Regions from separate parts of the Sporanaerobacter sp. PP17-6a genome, predicted to be linked through region 1. Evidence: riboswitches for the same ligand, from Rfam matches in the RefSeq annotation. Region 1 holds a riboswitch; the other holds the start of a gene.
The links. A riboswitch is a leader RNA that binds a small molecule or an ion and turns the genes downstream of it on or off. The one in region 1 is predicted to bind cobalamin.
Positions count from the first base shown of each region.

Region 2: linked by a shared signal. The riboswitch ahead of PP176A_RS14205 (succinate CoA transferase) and the one ahead of PP176A_RS04675 (leucine-rich repeat domain-containing protein) in region 1 are both predicted to bind cobalamin.

Region 1 is NZ_FMIF01000009.1:38,759-43,604, forward strand. It holds gene PP176A_RS04665 (PD-(D/E)XK nuclease family transposase) at 33-227, shown strand; gene PP176A_RS04670 (S-layer homology domain-containing protein) at 483-1,385, opposite strand; gene PP176A_RS04675 (leucine-rich repeat domain-containing protein) at 1,533-2,573, opposite strand; cobalamin riboswitch at 3,073-3,269, opposite strand; gene PP176A_RS04685 (DUF4430 domain-containing protein) at 3,868-4,641, opposite strand.
Region 2 is NZ_FMIF01000038.1:52,163-61,105, forward strand. It holds gene PP176A_RS14165 (glucose-6-phosphate isomerase) at 1-58, opposite strand, end outside; gene PP176A_RS14170 (SpoIIE family protein phosphatase) at 80-1,204, opposite strand; gene PP176A_RS14175 (hypothetical protein) at 1,286-1,516, opposite strand; gene PP176A_RS14180 (hypothetical protein) at 1,576-2,385, opposite strand; gene PP176A_RS14185 (methyl-accepting chemotaxis protein) at 2,695-4,005, shown strand; gene PP176A_RS14190 (cob(I)yrinic acid a,c-diamide adenosyltransferase) at 3,995-4,528, opposite strand; gene PP176A_RS14195 (THUMP domain-containing class I SAM-dependent RNA methyltransferase) at 4,548-5,687, opposite strand; gene PP176A_RS14200 (class II SORL domain-containing protein) at 5,850-6,224, shown strand; cobalamin riboswitch at 6,343-6,525, shown strand; gene PP176A_RS14205 (succinate CoA transferase) at 6,663-8,225, shown strand; gene PP176A_RS14210 (YitT family protein) at 8,206-8,943, shown strand, end outside.

The sequences.
Region 1 (4,846 bases):
TAAAATATTTCGGTATAAAAATTCTGAATAACATGATAAAATATATAAACAAATCGGAAGATTATTCTGCTTTAAAGAAAACAATATCCGTGAATATAACGGATTATGATATGATTCCTCAAAATAAAAAGCTTCACAGCAGTTTTAAGATATTGGAAAAGGATAAATATTTTCCGCTGACCGAAGACCTTCAGATTCACTTTTTGGAACTGCCGAAGTTAAAGTAAAAAGAAATAAAAGAATTACAGAATAAATAATTTATATAAACAATATATGCCAATTATTAAAAAAGTAATGTAAAATATTTTATGTAAACATTATAATAAAATAACACTCATTTTTGTCAATAATTAGTATAAATAACAACTAATAGATTACAAAGAAAATTATTTATTTTCACAAAAGCACAGATTATTTTACATTACCCATTACTAAATAAGGAATCCCGATTCAAGGTCAATCCTCGAATCGGGATTCCTTATTTATCTCATGATCAATTCATACAATCTATATAACATCACTGCGGTTTCAGCACGGGTTACATTTTTCTTCGGCATAAAGTTACCGTCAAATCCTCCGACAACTCCATTCTGAACTGCTATGGCTGCAGAGTCCTTTGCCCATGATGCTATGGAATCTTTATCTTCAAATCTATCTAATGCTTTTTCATCTTTATTGTCATATGATTTATTTTTCAATATATTTCCTATTATTTTAATCATTTCTTCTCTCGTAATATTCCCTTTCGGATCAAAGGACGTATCTGATTTCCCGTTGATCAGGCCACTCTGGTATACTGCAGATACCGAATCATAGTACCATTCATCTTTATCCACATCCGCAAAAGGAATGTCTCCATTTGAATTTTCATTTAATTTCAACATTCTGGAAACCAATGCGGCAAATTCCGCTCTTGTAATATTATCCGATGGCACAAACTCACTTTCCGTTTTCCCTTTTATTATACCCTTTACCGTCATAGACTCTATTGCAGATTTCGCCCATTCCACATCCGACGTATCTTTAAATTCCTTACTTCCTTCTTTTACTACGAATTTTCCGCATTTGTTTGTCAAGAACTTTATAGTCTTAGTCGCCTCATCATAAACTCCGCCTACAGACTCTTCGGTTCCGTCTTCATTTATCAGTACTGCTGTTACATTGTCAGGATTTTTTACTTCTCCATCAAATGCTATTTGAACCTCTATGGGTTTCTTAATTTCTGCAGTATTTCCTTTTTCATCCACAGCATTTAACTCCAAAGTCGAACCGTCTTGCTTAGCCGTAAGCTTTACTTTTACCCCAAAGGTGTCCGGTGAAATCTTGATTTTTCCGTTCTCTAATTTTATTTCTTTTTCGGTTTTCAAACCTACGGGTATTTCCACTTCCAACGGTTCTTTTACACTTTCTTTTGTTTCCGTCGATGTCGATTTATCCGAATCGGTTGTTGTTTTTCCCGAACCGTTCGACGTATTTGAATTCGAGTCGTCTGAATTATCGGGTTTTCCTGGTCCTTCAGGTTTCTCAGGTTCCTAGGGTTTTCCCGGTTCCACTTCATCCTCCTTATATACAACTTCAATTTCTGCCGGGAAAGCATCTTCCGCAATATCTATGTTTTCTTTTTTATTTAAAACCGTTATCTTTTGTATTTTTGCCTTATCAAATATTTTACTCCCTATTTTCTCAATAGTTGAAGGAATATCTATTTCTTCTATTGCCACTCCTTGAAATGCACCATAGCCTATTGTTTTTAACCCTTCATGTAAAGTCACTTCTTTTAGGCTTGTACAACTATAAAAAGCAGAGGTATCGATACTTCCAATACTTCCCGGAATATCTATTTCTTCTACTGCCGTAGAACCAAATGCAAGACGGCTTATTGTTTTTAACCCCTCATTTAAAATCACTTCTTTTAGATTTATACAACTATAAAAGGCTTTTTCACGGATGCTTTCAACACTTCCCGGAATATCTATTTCTTTTATTGCCGTTCCTTGAAATGTACCATTTCCTATTGTTTTTAACCCCTCATTTAAAGTCGCTTCTTTTAGGTTTACACAACTATAAAAGGCTTTTTCATCGATAATTTCAACACTTCCCGGAATATCTATTTCTTCTATTGCCGTTCCTTGAAATGCACCAACGCCTATTGTTTTTAACCCCTCATTTAAAGTCACTTTATTTAAGGTTGTACAACTACTAAAAGCATCTGTACCGATACTTTCAACAGGAATTACTTCCCCATTTACTTTAAATTCACTGGGTATGACAATTTCCGTTTCAGTCCCTGTATATTTCGTAATCTCTCTCTTTCCCGCATCAAATTCATATCCCAGTTCTTCAGGAGTTGGAACTTCTTCTTCCGAAGCGGCAGCAAAAGTTTCCGGCTCCGATTCAGGTTCCTCAGGGATTTCACCTTCCGTTTCTTCTTTCTCCGGAGCTTCTGCACCTGTTTCTACATTTTGCTGTATATCCAGCCCAACATCTTCAGCAAATACGAAAAATGGAAAAGAGGCCAACATCATGATCCCTACCAGGACTATTGACAACAACTGTCGTTTCCTTCTTATCATTGTTTCTACACTCCTTTTTTTATTTTAATAAGATGAAAAAACTAAGTTAATCAGCGGCTTCTTACTTTCCATGATACGGCGCCGCCCTTTCCGTGTATCACGGATAATTTTCTCTCTTGAACATTCCCCCCTTTCAAAAGGATTTACATGTTAAATATTCAACCTAATTTTACAGGTTATATTATCCCTCGTCTTCACTTCTTCATCACCTATATAGAATTTTAATTCTTCCAGGTTGTAAGAATCATATCGTTCTTCATTGGTACTTAATTATACGGATTATGCTAAAACAAGCGATAAGAAACGATATCTTATTTTCCTTTGCGTGTAATCCCTCCTTCACTTTCTTCCTTTCCTATTTTGAAATTCAAAAAAATAAACAGCCCTAACTTCCGATAAAAGTCAGAGCTGCTAAACTCATCATGTGTTATAATCTACAATATTATTTATTATATCAAAAAACAACCAAATATAATTTCACATATCCCTTTCATCGGAAGGTAATGCACATGTCTAAGCAGGTATCCTGACTTGTGGATCAAAGCAACGTTTTCCTTCGCCTTCCCATTTATTATCTAAACAGTGACTTCTTGAAGAAACGCTCCCCACTTACAGTGACCGGATCGTTCAGGACTTTCACCTGATTCCCTTTTAATCTTTGTCTTGAGATAAAAAACTTAAACCGTTGATTATTAAATTATTATAAAATTAATCTTTTTATTAGAATGAGTATACCATATAAATCTAACTGCTTCAATATTTAATAATCAAATTTTATATCATTCTTTAAAAAATGACATCTATTATTGCATATATGCAAATATTTTGGCAAAATAAAAAAGTGTCAGATAGTTTTACACTTTTCTTATTTTAATAAGAGGGAGAAATGATTTTCTTTTGGGTCTTTGACATTCGAATAATAAAAAAAATCGCTGAAGTCGTTGAAAATACTTTATTTTTTTGTCAACTTCCAAATATTGTTGTTGCACAATGTGTAATAATATATTATTTGGAGAAAAAAATTTTAAAGGATAAAAACATTACGTACTTTTTAAAAGTTAAAAAAACTGGAACGTCCCATTCTCAAGACTTATCAGAGTTTTTATGCCTTGTAAGTGTCAAAGATGAGGATAATATGTTTTAATTATAAACAACATCATACAAAATTAATATTATTCAAAAATATAATATTTATAAAAAATAAAGAAGATATCGCCCGGATATCTTCTTTATTTTTTACTGAATTCCTCTTAAAAACTTTTAATAAAAATAAATATATTGATATAAAATTATTCTATAACTGTACTCTTACTATCTCCGATTTGACAATCTTTGGACAATGGTCTGGATTCTCTGTTGTCCCATACCATTTTCCTTCAACATAAACTTTTACATTTTCTTCCTCAAAATCTTCTAAATCAGTTTCGTCAAATACAGCTTCTCCATCGTTTATTGTGGCATATATTTTATTTCCTGATTCGCCTTCTAATACAACTCTGCCTTCATCTAACGGAACCGTAATTATCTGCCAATTCCATACATCTTCAAATATCTCTGCATCAACATCTACTGTCATGTTTCCTGATGAATCAAAATTTACATCACTATCGTCAAGGATTGGGAAATAGGTATAAGACGGACATGCATAGTACCATGTAATCTTATCTCCTTCTGCAACTTTAGAATTAGCCGGATCTCCTGCGGAATATCCGTGAAGAACATTATTCACCCTGAACATCCATCCGGAATAATAATCTTCATTGGGAAGATATCTCTTTTCATATTCTCCGTTTATTCCTCTGACATAAATTCCGGAACCCGAACCGGAAGCATCTAAAGGAATGTCATTATCCGAACAAATCCTCTCCAGAACGTCAAAATATGTCTCATTTGTATCTGCAGCAACTTCTTCACTCTCAAATACAATGCCGCCTTTATCCGAGGTGCTCACTATTTTATAGCTTACTGTGGTAGGAGCTCCAAAAGCCATATTGGATAAAAATAAAGTTAACACCAAAACCAGTATACTAATACTCTTAAACTTGTTAATTCCTCTAAATTTTTTCATGATATTTCCTCCTTAAATTTTTTATTTTTTAAAGTAAGATACCTTTTGATATTCTGTATCTCCTCCCTTCTGAAATCTTATGTTTATCCCTTGTCCCCCCTTACCCTAATTTTATAAAATAAATTATAAAAATAAACAGCCCTAACTTCCGATAAAAGTCAGAGCTGTTAAACTCATCATATATTATAATTTACGATATCTATCA
Region 2 (8,943 bases), on a different contig from region 1:
TTAATATTTCCTCATCAGAAACAAATCCATTGGCATAATCTAAAATAATATCTTTCATAATATATCCTCCTATTAATGATCACTTTTCTACCTTCATTAACACCAATGCAAAATCATCTTTTTGATCTCCATACATATACGAATTAGCTTTGTTTTCTATATTTTTTATAGGACTTTCGGGAGCCTCTTTAACCGCTTTTATTATTCTTTTCTCTCCGAATTCTTCCTTATTTTTATTTCTTACTTCTAATATTCCATCTGTATAAAAAAGTATTCTATCTCCATTTTTCAGTTGAACCATATTCTCATTATAATGTATTTCATCAAATAAGTAAGAAATTGGATATCCTTTCATCTTCAGCAATTCCACATTATTATCATCAAATAATATGGGAATACAATTATGTCCGCCATTTGCGTATTTAAATGTATCGGTAGAACAATTAAAGATGCCATAGAATATTGTAAGATATTTTTCATCATCTAAGTTTAAATCTATAAATCTTTTATGAAGTTCCGTTAAGGTTTTAGAAGGACTGAGTATATCATCTTTTATTGCTCTCATGGTCTGTCTTATAAACATGGTCATCATTGACGCGGTAATCCCGTGGCCAGCCACATCACTTATATATATGCCTATATTGTCCTTGTCTATATAAAAAACATCAAACATATCTCCGCTGAGCATTTCACATGGCTTGTACAAATAGTTGATTTTAATATTATTATAGGAGCCCTTTCTGGGAAGAATTTTTTCTTGAAGAACCTTTGCAAATGTAATATCTTTGTTGAGTTTTTTAGTTTTTTCCCTCAACTCATTCTCTAATTTTCTTTCTCTTGTGACATCCCTAAACACTTCCACCGCGGCATATATGTTACCATCGGAATCTGATACAGGTGAACTCTTAACAGAAAAAATACGATCTCCGACATTTTCTTCTTTTTGTATAATTTCTCCTGTTGCTATACTTCTTTCAGTAATGCAAAAACTGCAGGGCCTAATTTTACCAAGAGCTTCATAACATTTTTTCCCTACAATTTCTGTTCCCAGAGCACCTTTCATGGTCTTATTTGCATATATAATTGTCCCATTTCTGTCTATAACTCTGACCCAGTCCGCCATTCCCTCAAGAACGTGATAATTAAGCATATTGAAATTTTTTATTTGGTCTTCAAAATAACTAACTTTGTTCTTTTCCAACATAGCTATCACCCATATTTTAGAAATTTTTTTGCTCGCCTTCATAATAACACACTATACAATAAAATACAAAACAATTTAATATTAATCTTGAGTGTTCTGTAAAATATCATGATAAATATTGATTATTTCTTCCCTATATATCTCATCTGCATCTATAGAACCCCATCCTAATTGATTCTGAAATATGCCATCATAAACCTGATCATGATAACTCCTTAAAACATGAGGAATATTTTTTTCTGACAATATTTCATCCAGTAACATGGCTTCAACTTCATTGTTAAGAATCAAAATCTTTTTTATTTTTCCCATTAAACTATCTCCTTTTAAAAAAGCATTCACCTCAATTGAAATGAATGCTTTAATTCACCTTACTTTATAGAAGAATTATAGATTACATTTAAATAATCGGGATTAAATATATCCTTTTTTACAAATCCCTTTTCTTTATTGTCATATTTAAAATCAGACAACTTAAATGTAGCAGAGCCCGTCTGAAGGGTAGCTATATGATAATCATCTTTAGATGTAAACACCCAAAATTCCAATGCTCCCAATTGTATATAATCATCAAATAAAACAAATTCTCCATCTTCATCTTTTATAATGAGAAACCATTTCTGTCCATCATCCCATGCTATTTCTCCATTATCATACCTTTGAGCTGTAGTATACATCTCTATACTTTCATCTTCTCCGTCTCTATCCAGATCAACTTTTTTACTGTCTAAGAGAGTCAAATCGGAAGTATCAAGTTTGTCTCCGGAAAGATGTACATATTCTAATTTTTCTTCCTGTTCAGTCTTTTCATTTTCCTCTTTCAATGCTTTATCATATATCGTTTCTCTCAGAGATTCATTTAATTGAGCTTTAATTAAAGTCTTATTCTTTGAATCATCTTGAGAATAAGTCATATAATAATATTTATCCTTCTTCAAACCATCCCATAGCTTTTTATTTTTTACATAGATCGTAATTTCTTTTAACTCACTTTCTTTATCTTCTCCCAATATTTGAAGGATAATTGAATGACTATCACCCTCCTCATCTTTGCTTAAAAGAAGTCCCGAAGTAATAAAAGTATTACTATTAATATTATTGGAGGATTGAAAAATATAAAAAACAACTATTACTATTGCCAAAATCAGTATACCCACTATATTTTTAATCTTATTATTCATTCTCTCACCCTTCCTTAATTTTATAGCCTATAGGAAAGTTCCATTTTTCTCAATATAATTTGAAATAAGTTTCAAAAAGGCTTCTCTGATTTATTAATGCTTCTATAGAAGTCTTTTTTATATATTATCATGTCTTGTATACAATTTCAACCTATAAATTTAAAAACCTCACTTACTATTTAATTATATCATAAATCTAATTATAATTTTTTTATTAGCAATTATTACTTTATATTATTTCATTTTTTGTCGATTTAATGTACAATAGATATTGTATTGTAAAATTATTATATTTAAGGGGGGTTTATTATGGAAAGCAAAACTACAAAGGAAAACACAAAAAATAAAGATAACAATCTATCTAAAATTAAAATAGGACTTATAACACATTTAGTAATTAACTTACTTATAAGTACCTTAATATCAAATGGATTATACGTCTTATTAGCAGAACATATGAATGTTAGTCCTAATTTTATAATGTTAATTTTTTCATTTGTAAACATAATTATTTTCTTATTAATAACCTATTTCTCAATTAGCCGTTGGCTTGTAAAGTTCTTCAAAGCTATCGAACCGGTTATTGAAGAAATCTCTAGAGGCAACTTAAACGAAATAAGTTTATTCAACGGTAAAAATAAATTCAGTGGAATCACGGATTCATTAAGCAAGGCTAATTCAAATATAAAAAATATGATTACAGGAATAACACAGAATTCTGAGGTATTATCTAAAAACGCCAAAGATCTGTCTGATATTGTCGAAGATACTACTCAGGCAGTGGAACAAATCGCTTCCAGTGTTAACGATATAGCCTCCGGTTCAGAAGATACATCAAAAAATATTACTGAATTAAGCGAAGCCATATCCAATCTTACTACTCTTTCACAAAATACAGAAAAAAATACTCAATTGGCTACGGACCTTTCAGCTTCCATGGCCAAATCAGCAGAAAAAGGTAGCAAAGATATGGAAAAGATAATCGATAAGGTAAGTTTAATTGATTCTTCTACCAAAAATACTTCAGGAATAATCGAAAATCTTAATGAACAAATTAAAAACATTGAAAATATAGTAGTAATCATAAACCAAATAGCAGAACAAACGAATCTTCTTGCATTAAATGCAGCAATTGAAGCAGCAAGAGCAGGAGAATCAGGAAAGGGATTTGCTGTAGTGGCAGATGAAATAAGAAAACTTGCCGACGAAACCCATACATATTCAGATGAGATATCCAAAATTACAAATTCCGTTACAGGAAGCAGTAAAAGTGCTGTAGACAGCATTGAAAAGGTAAGCGGAATAGTTAATGAAAGTGTAGAAGTCGCTGATTTAACTAAAGCTTCTTTTGAAGAATTGGTGGAAAAATTCGATAAGATCAATCTTTCAATAGTCGAAATTGCGGAAGCTTCTAAAGAGGTAAGAAATAATAGCGAATATATCCTTGAAAGAGCTACGGAAATATCCGCTATATCAGAAGAAACTACTGCAGCATCTCAAACCAGTTCGGAAGCAATAGATAAAAATCTTGCAGCCATGGAGGAAATCACCTCTTCCATTGAAAGCTTATCGGAAATTGCAGATAAACTAAATAAAATGGTAGAAAAATTTAATGTATAAAATCTACTTTTATTTCTTCTTCTTCAAAATATCTTGCTATGGAATAGAGTAAATCAGATAATCTGTTTAAATATTTCACAACATTTGAATCTATTTCAGCATTTTTTTGAAGAGAAATTGTTCTTCTTTCGGCTCTTCTGGCAACTGTTCTTGATACATGAAAATATGAAGATGCTTGTCCGGCCCCAGGTAATACAAAACCTGTGGGCTTTTTTACCTTTGCCATATACTTATCTATATTTTTTTCAAGATAGTCTATATCCTCATCTTTTATTCTATGAGGAACCTTTGTTTGATCTTCTGTGGCAAGATTGGCTGCAACAATAAAAAGTTTATTCTGAATATGATTTATTAATTCATATGTATCCTTATCGTCTTTTATATAATTTTTAGCAAGACCCAAAAATGATACCAGCTCATCTACAGTGCCATAACTTTCAACTCTTATATCATCTTTTGATACTCTCTTATTGTCAAAAAGACTTGTCTGCCCTTTATCCCCGGTTTTCGTGTATATCTTCACAAATAATTCCTCCTTCATTTTAATTTCTCTTTTTTGGTCTTGGACCATAAAACTGATAATAATTCACTTTAATTTTTCCATTAAATAATTTTCTTCTCCTATCAGCTCTCCTTCCGTATATTTTTTCAAACTCCTCGTTAGATGTAAGAAAATAAAGAGACCATGTATCCAAAAAACTGAAAACTTCACCCATTTTTCTGTATAAATCCTCTACTTTTTCTTTCTCTCCCATTCTCTCTCCATAGGGAGGATTTGATATGATAACTCCGTATTTTTTCTTGGAGCTTAGTTGCAATGCATCCTTTGTTTCATAGGTAATACAGTCGTCCACTCCCATCTCATACGTATTCTCTCTTGCAATTTTAACAGCTTCTTTATCAATATCATACCCAAAAATTTTCAGTTCTCTCTCCTGTATAATAGATTTCCTTGCAAAAATCTTTTCTTCTTTCCAATATTCTTCTTTTATTTTTTGCCAATCTTCTGCCGCAAAACTTCTCTGTATTCCCGGAGCGATATTTTTCCCTATCATAGCAGCTTCAATGGGAATAGTGCCGGAACCGCAAAATGGATCAATAAGTATTCTCTCCGGACTCCAATAACTTAGTTGAATCATAGCCGCAGCAATTGTTTCCTTTACAGGTGCATTGACATGCATTTTTCTGTATCCTCTCATATGAAGGGCTTCCCCTGAAGTATCAATGGATAGAGTTACCACATCTTTTAAAATCGAAACCAATATTGTAAATTTAGCTCCTGTTTCTTTAAACCATTCAGTTTTATATTTTGTTTTTAATTTTTCTACAACTGCTTTTTTAACTATGGCTTGGCAATCTGAAATGCTGAATAGCTTAGAATCCACGGATTTTCCGTTTACGGTAAACTCCCCGTCTTCATCTATCCATTCTTCCCAAGGAAGTGCTTTAGTTTTTTCGAACAATTCATCAAAGGTTAAAGCCTTAAATTCCCCCATTTTTAAGAATACCCTATCGGCAGTTCTAAGCCAGATATTTGTCTTTGCAATATCTTTTTCTTCACCTTTAAATGTTACCTTTCCATTTTCAACTTTTAAATCCGTATATCCTAATTTTAAAAGCTCCCTTTTAACTAATGATTCCAAACCAAAAGTCGAGGTCGCAATAAGTTCTATTTGTCCCATTTTATCCTCCCAATAATTAATTACCTTAATATTATACACCAAAACTAAATTAAATACTTTTTAAATGAGTACTTTTTAAAATCCTTGGGTATATAATGTTATAGGTTAAATTCTATATGACGAATATAGAAAACAAAAAACAATAGGGAGGGTCTTTAATATATGAAAAATATAGGAGAAACAATTCAAAGCGGAGATTGGAAGGGTGAAAAACATGTGCCTGTAATTCATGCCCCTGAAAAAGTTAAAAAAGGAGAAGCATTTGAAATAAAAGCAATAGTAGGAGAAAAAATACCTCACCCGAATACTTTGGAACATCACATTTGTTGGATAAAAATATTCTTTCAGCCTAAAGATGCAAAATTCCCAATAGAAATCGGAAATTCTGAATTCAGTGCTCACGGAGAAAGCGAAATATACAATGAGCCTTCCGTTTCTCTGACTACAAAAATTGATAAATCCGGTACAATTCATGCGTTAAGCTATTGTAATATTCACGGTCTATGGGAAAATAGCATAGAAATTTCCGTAGAATAGTGAGGTAAAAGATGAGGCTGTTAAAAAGAAGCTTCATCTTTTTTTATAATAATCTATCTCCTTGTTCTGGTATCCTTGACTAAAAGTTATTTATATTATATATTTTAATTGTAGTTAAATTTAATATTTAGGTAAAGGTACAAAGATTTATATTTCTTTGTTTAAAAGGGAAACAAGTAAAAGTCTTGTACGGTCCCGCCACTGTGAAGGTGAGAATTTTAAAATATGCCACTGAGAAATTGGGAAGGCTTAAAATTCTATGAACCTAAGTCAGGATACCTGCCTTTGCTAATGCACTAAAAACTCTACGGTAGATAGGGAGTGTTTCAGAATAGAATTATTATGTAAATACATAATGTTATTTTGCTTGTCACAGTTCCTGAAACCGCCGAGTTCAGGAACTTTTTTATTGCCCAAAATCATGAGGAGGTTAAAAGAGTGATAGAAGATAGAATAAAAGATATTGAGCTAAGAAAAAAAATAACTACAGCTGAAAACGCTGCACTATTTATTAAAAATGGTATGACAATTGCTACAAGTGGCTTTACTCCTTCAGGATATCCAAAAGCTACACCATTAGCACTTAGTAAAAGAATTAAAAACAATAACGAAAATATAAAAATTACATTAATTACAGGAGCTTCCGTCGGAGATGAATTGGACGGTGAATTAGCCAGAAATAATATTACAAAAAAAAGAATTCCCTATCAAACAAATGATAGCTGTAGAAAAGCTATAAACAATGGAGACATTCAATTTTGTGATGTTCATTTAAGCCTATTGCCTCAATACATTAATTATAATTATTTGGAAGATATAGATATCGGAATCGTAGAAGCATCTGAAATTACCGAAAACGGATGTATGATACCAACTACCTCTGTAGGTATAACACCAACTATAGTAAAAAAAGCTAAAAAATTAATAATAGAAATAAATACAAGTCAACCAATAGATCTAAGAGGAATACACGACATATATACTTTACCAAATCCCCCAAAAAGAACGCCTATACCTATACTAAACTGCAAAGATAGAATCGGTACAAATTATATCCAAATAGATAAAAATAAGATAATCGCCATAGTTTTCACGGATATAAGAGATGATGTTAAAAAATTAGCAGAACCAAATAAAGACAGTAATTTAATGGCGGAAATTTTTTTGGAATTTTTAGACCATGAAATCAAAGCAGGCAGAATTCCAAGAAAATTATTGCCCTTTCAATCCGGGGTCGGTTCAGTATCAAATTCAATACTAAATGGATTCTCTCGTTCAAAGTATGATAACCTTCAATTTTATTCAGAGGTAATACAGGATTCAATGTTGGACTTAATAGATATAGGAAAAGTACAAATAGCGTCCGGAACTGCTATTTCCCCTTCTCCGGAAGGATTAAATAAATTTTATGATGATATTAAAAGATATAAATCGAAGATAATATTGAGGCCACAAGAGATTAGCAATAACCCGGAAATAATCCGAAGACTCGGGGTCATAGCAATGAATACGGCAATAGAAGTAGATATATACGGTAATGTAAATTCCTCTAATATAATGGGTGGAAATCTCATGAATGGGATAGGAGGCTCAGGAGATTTTGCCAGAAATGCCTATCTGTCAGTATTCTTTACAAAGTCCACAGCTAAAAATGAAACTATTTCCACCGTAGTACCTCTTGTATCTCATGTCGATCACACCGAACATGATGTCAACATAATTATTACTGAGCAAGGAATAGCGGATTTGAGAGGTTTAAGTCCAAAGGAAAGAGCTATAAGCATAATAAACAATTGTGCTAATCCTATTTATAAGGATTTACTTTCGGATTATTTGAAAGAAGCTATGAAGAGTAAAAAGAACATACCTATATTACTAAATAGGGCTTTTAAATGTTTTGAATCATTAGAAAAAACCGACACGATGAAAAGAGGCAACATAGTTTGTTATGCAAATTTAATAAATAGAAAGGGTGATGACTATGAAGAAAAAAGCAAATGAATATATAAAAATTACCGTTGGAATGTCACTGGTAGCAATCGGTCTATACTTTTTTTTAATGCCAAAAAATCTATCTGTAGGCGGGGCTAATGGTTTAGCTATTGTTATAAATCATTTTATCCCGAATTTATCAATCGGACTTCTTATGATAATTATAAATATTTTTCTATTTGCAATTGGCTTTATCTTTATCGGAACTAATTTCGGTTTTAAAACCATATATGCAAGTTTTGGGGTCTCGGTTTTGGTATTATTATTTGAAAAAATTTTTCCCATGAAAAAACCATTAGCAAATGATATACTGATACAGCTTATTTTGGGTGTTATAATATCTGCAATAGGCATGGGCATAGTATTCAATCAAAATGCCTCAACAGGCGGAACAGATATTATAGCCAAAATATTAAATAGGTTCTGGGGTATAGATTTAGGTCGGGGTGTGCTCATTTCCGATCTTTCAATAACATTGGCAGCTGGCTTCGCCTATGGACTGCAAATTGGCCTGTATTCGTTATTAGGTGTGTTGCTAAATGGTTTAGTAATAGATGCAGCCATTGAAAGTATGAATATCCGTAAACAAGTTGTTATAGTAAGCAACTACAGCGAGGTAATAAACGATTATATAATAAAAAGTTTAGGGAAGGGTGCCACTTTGTATGAAGCTAAAGGAGGATTCACCGGAAGCGATAAAGAGGTTCTTGTAACTATATTAAGCAGA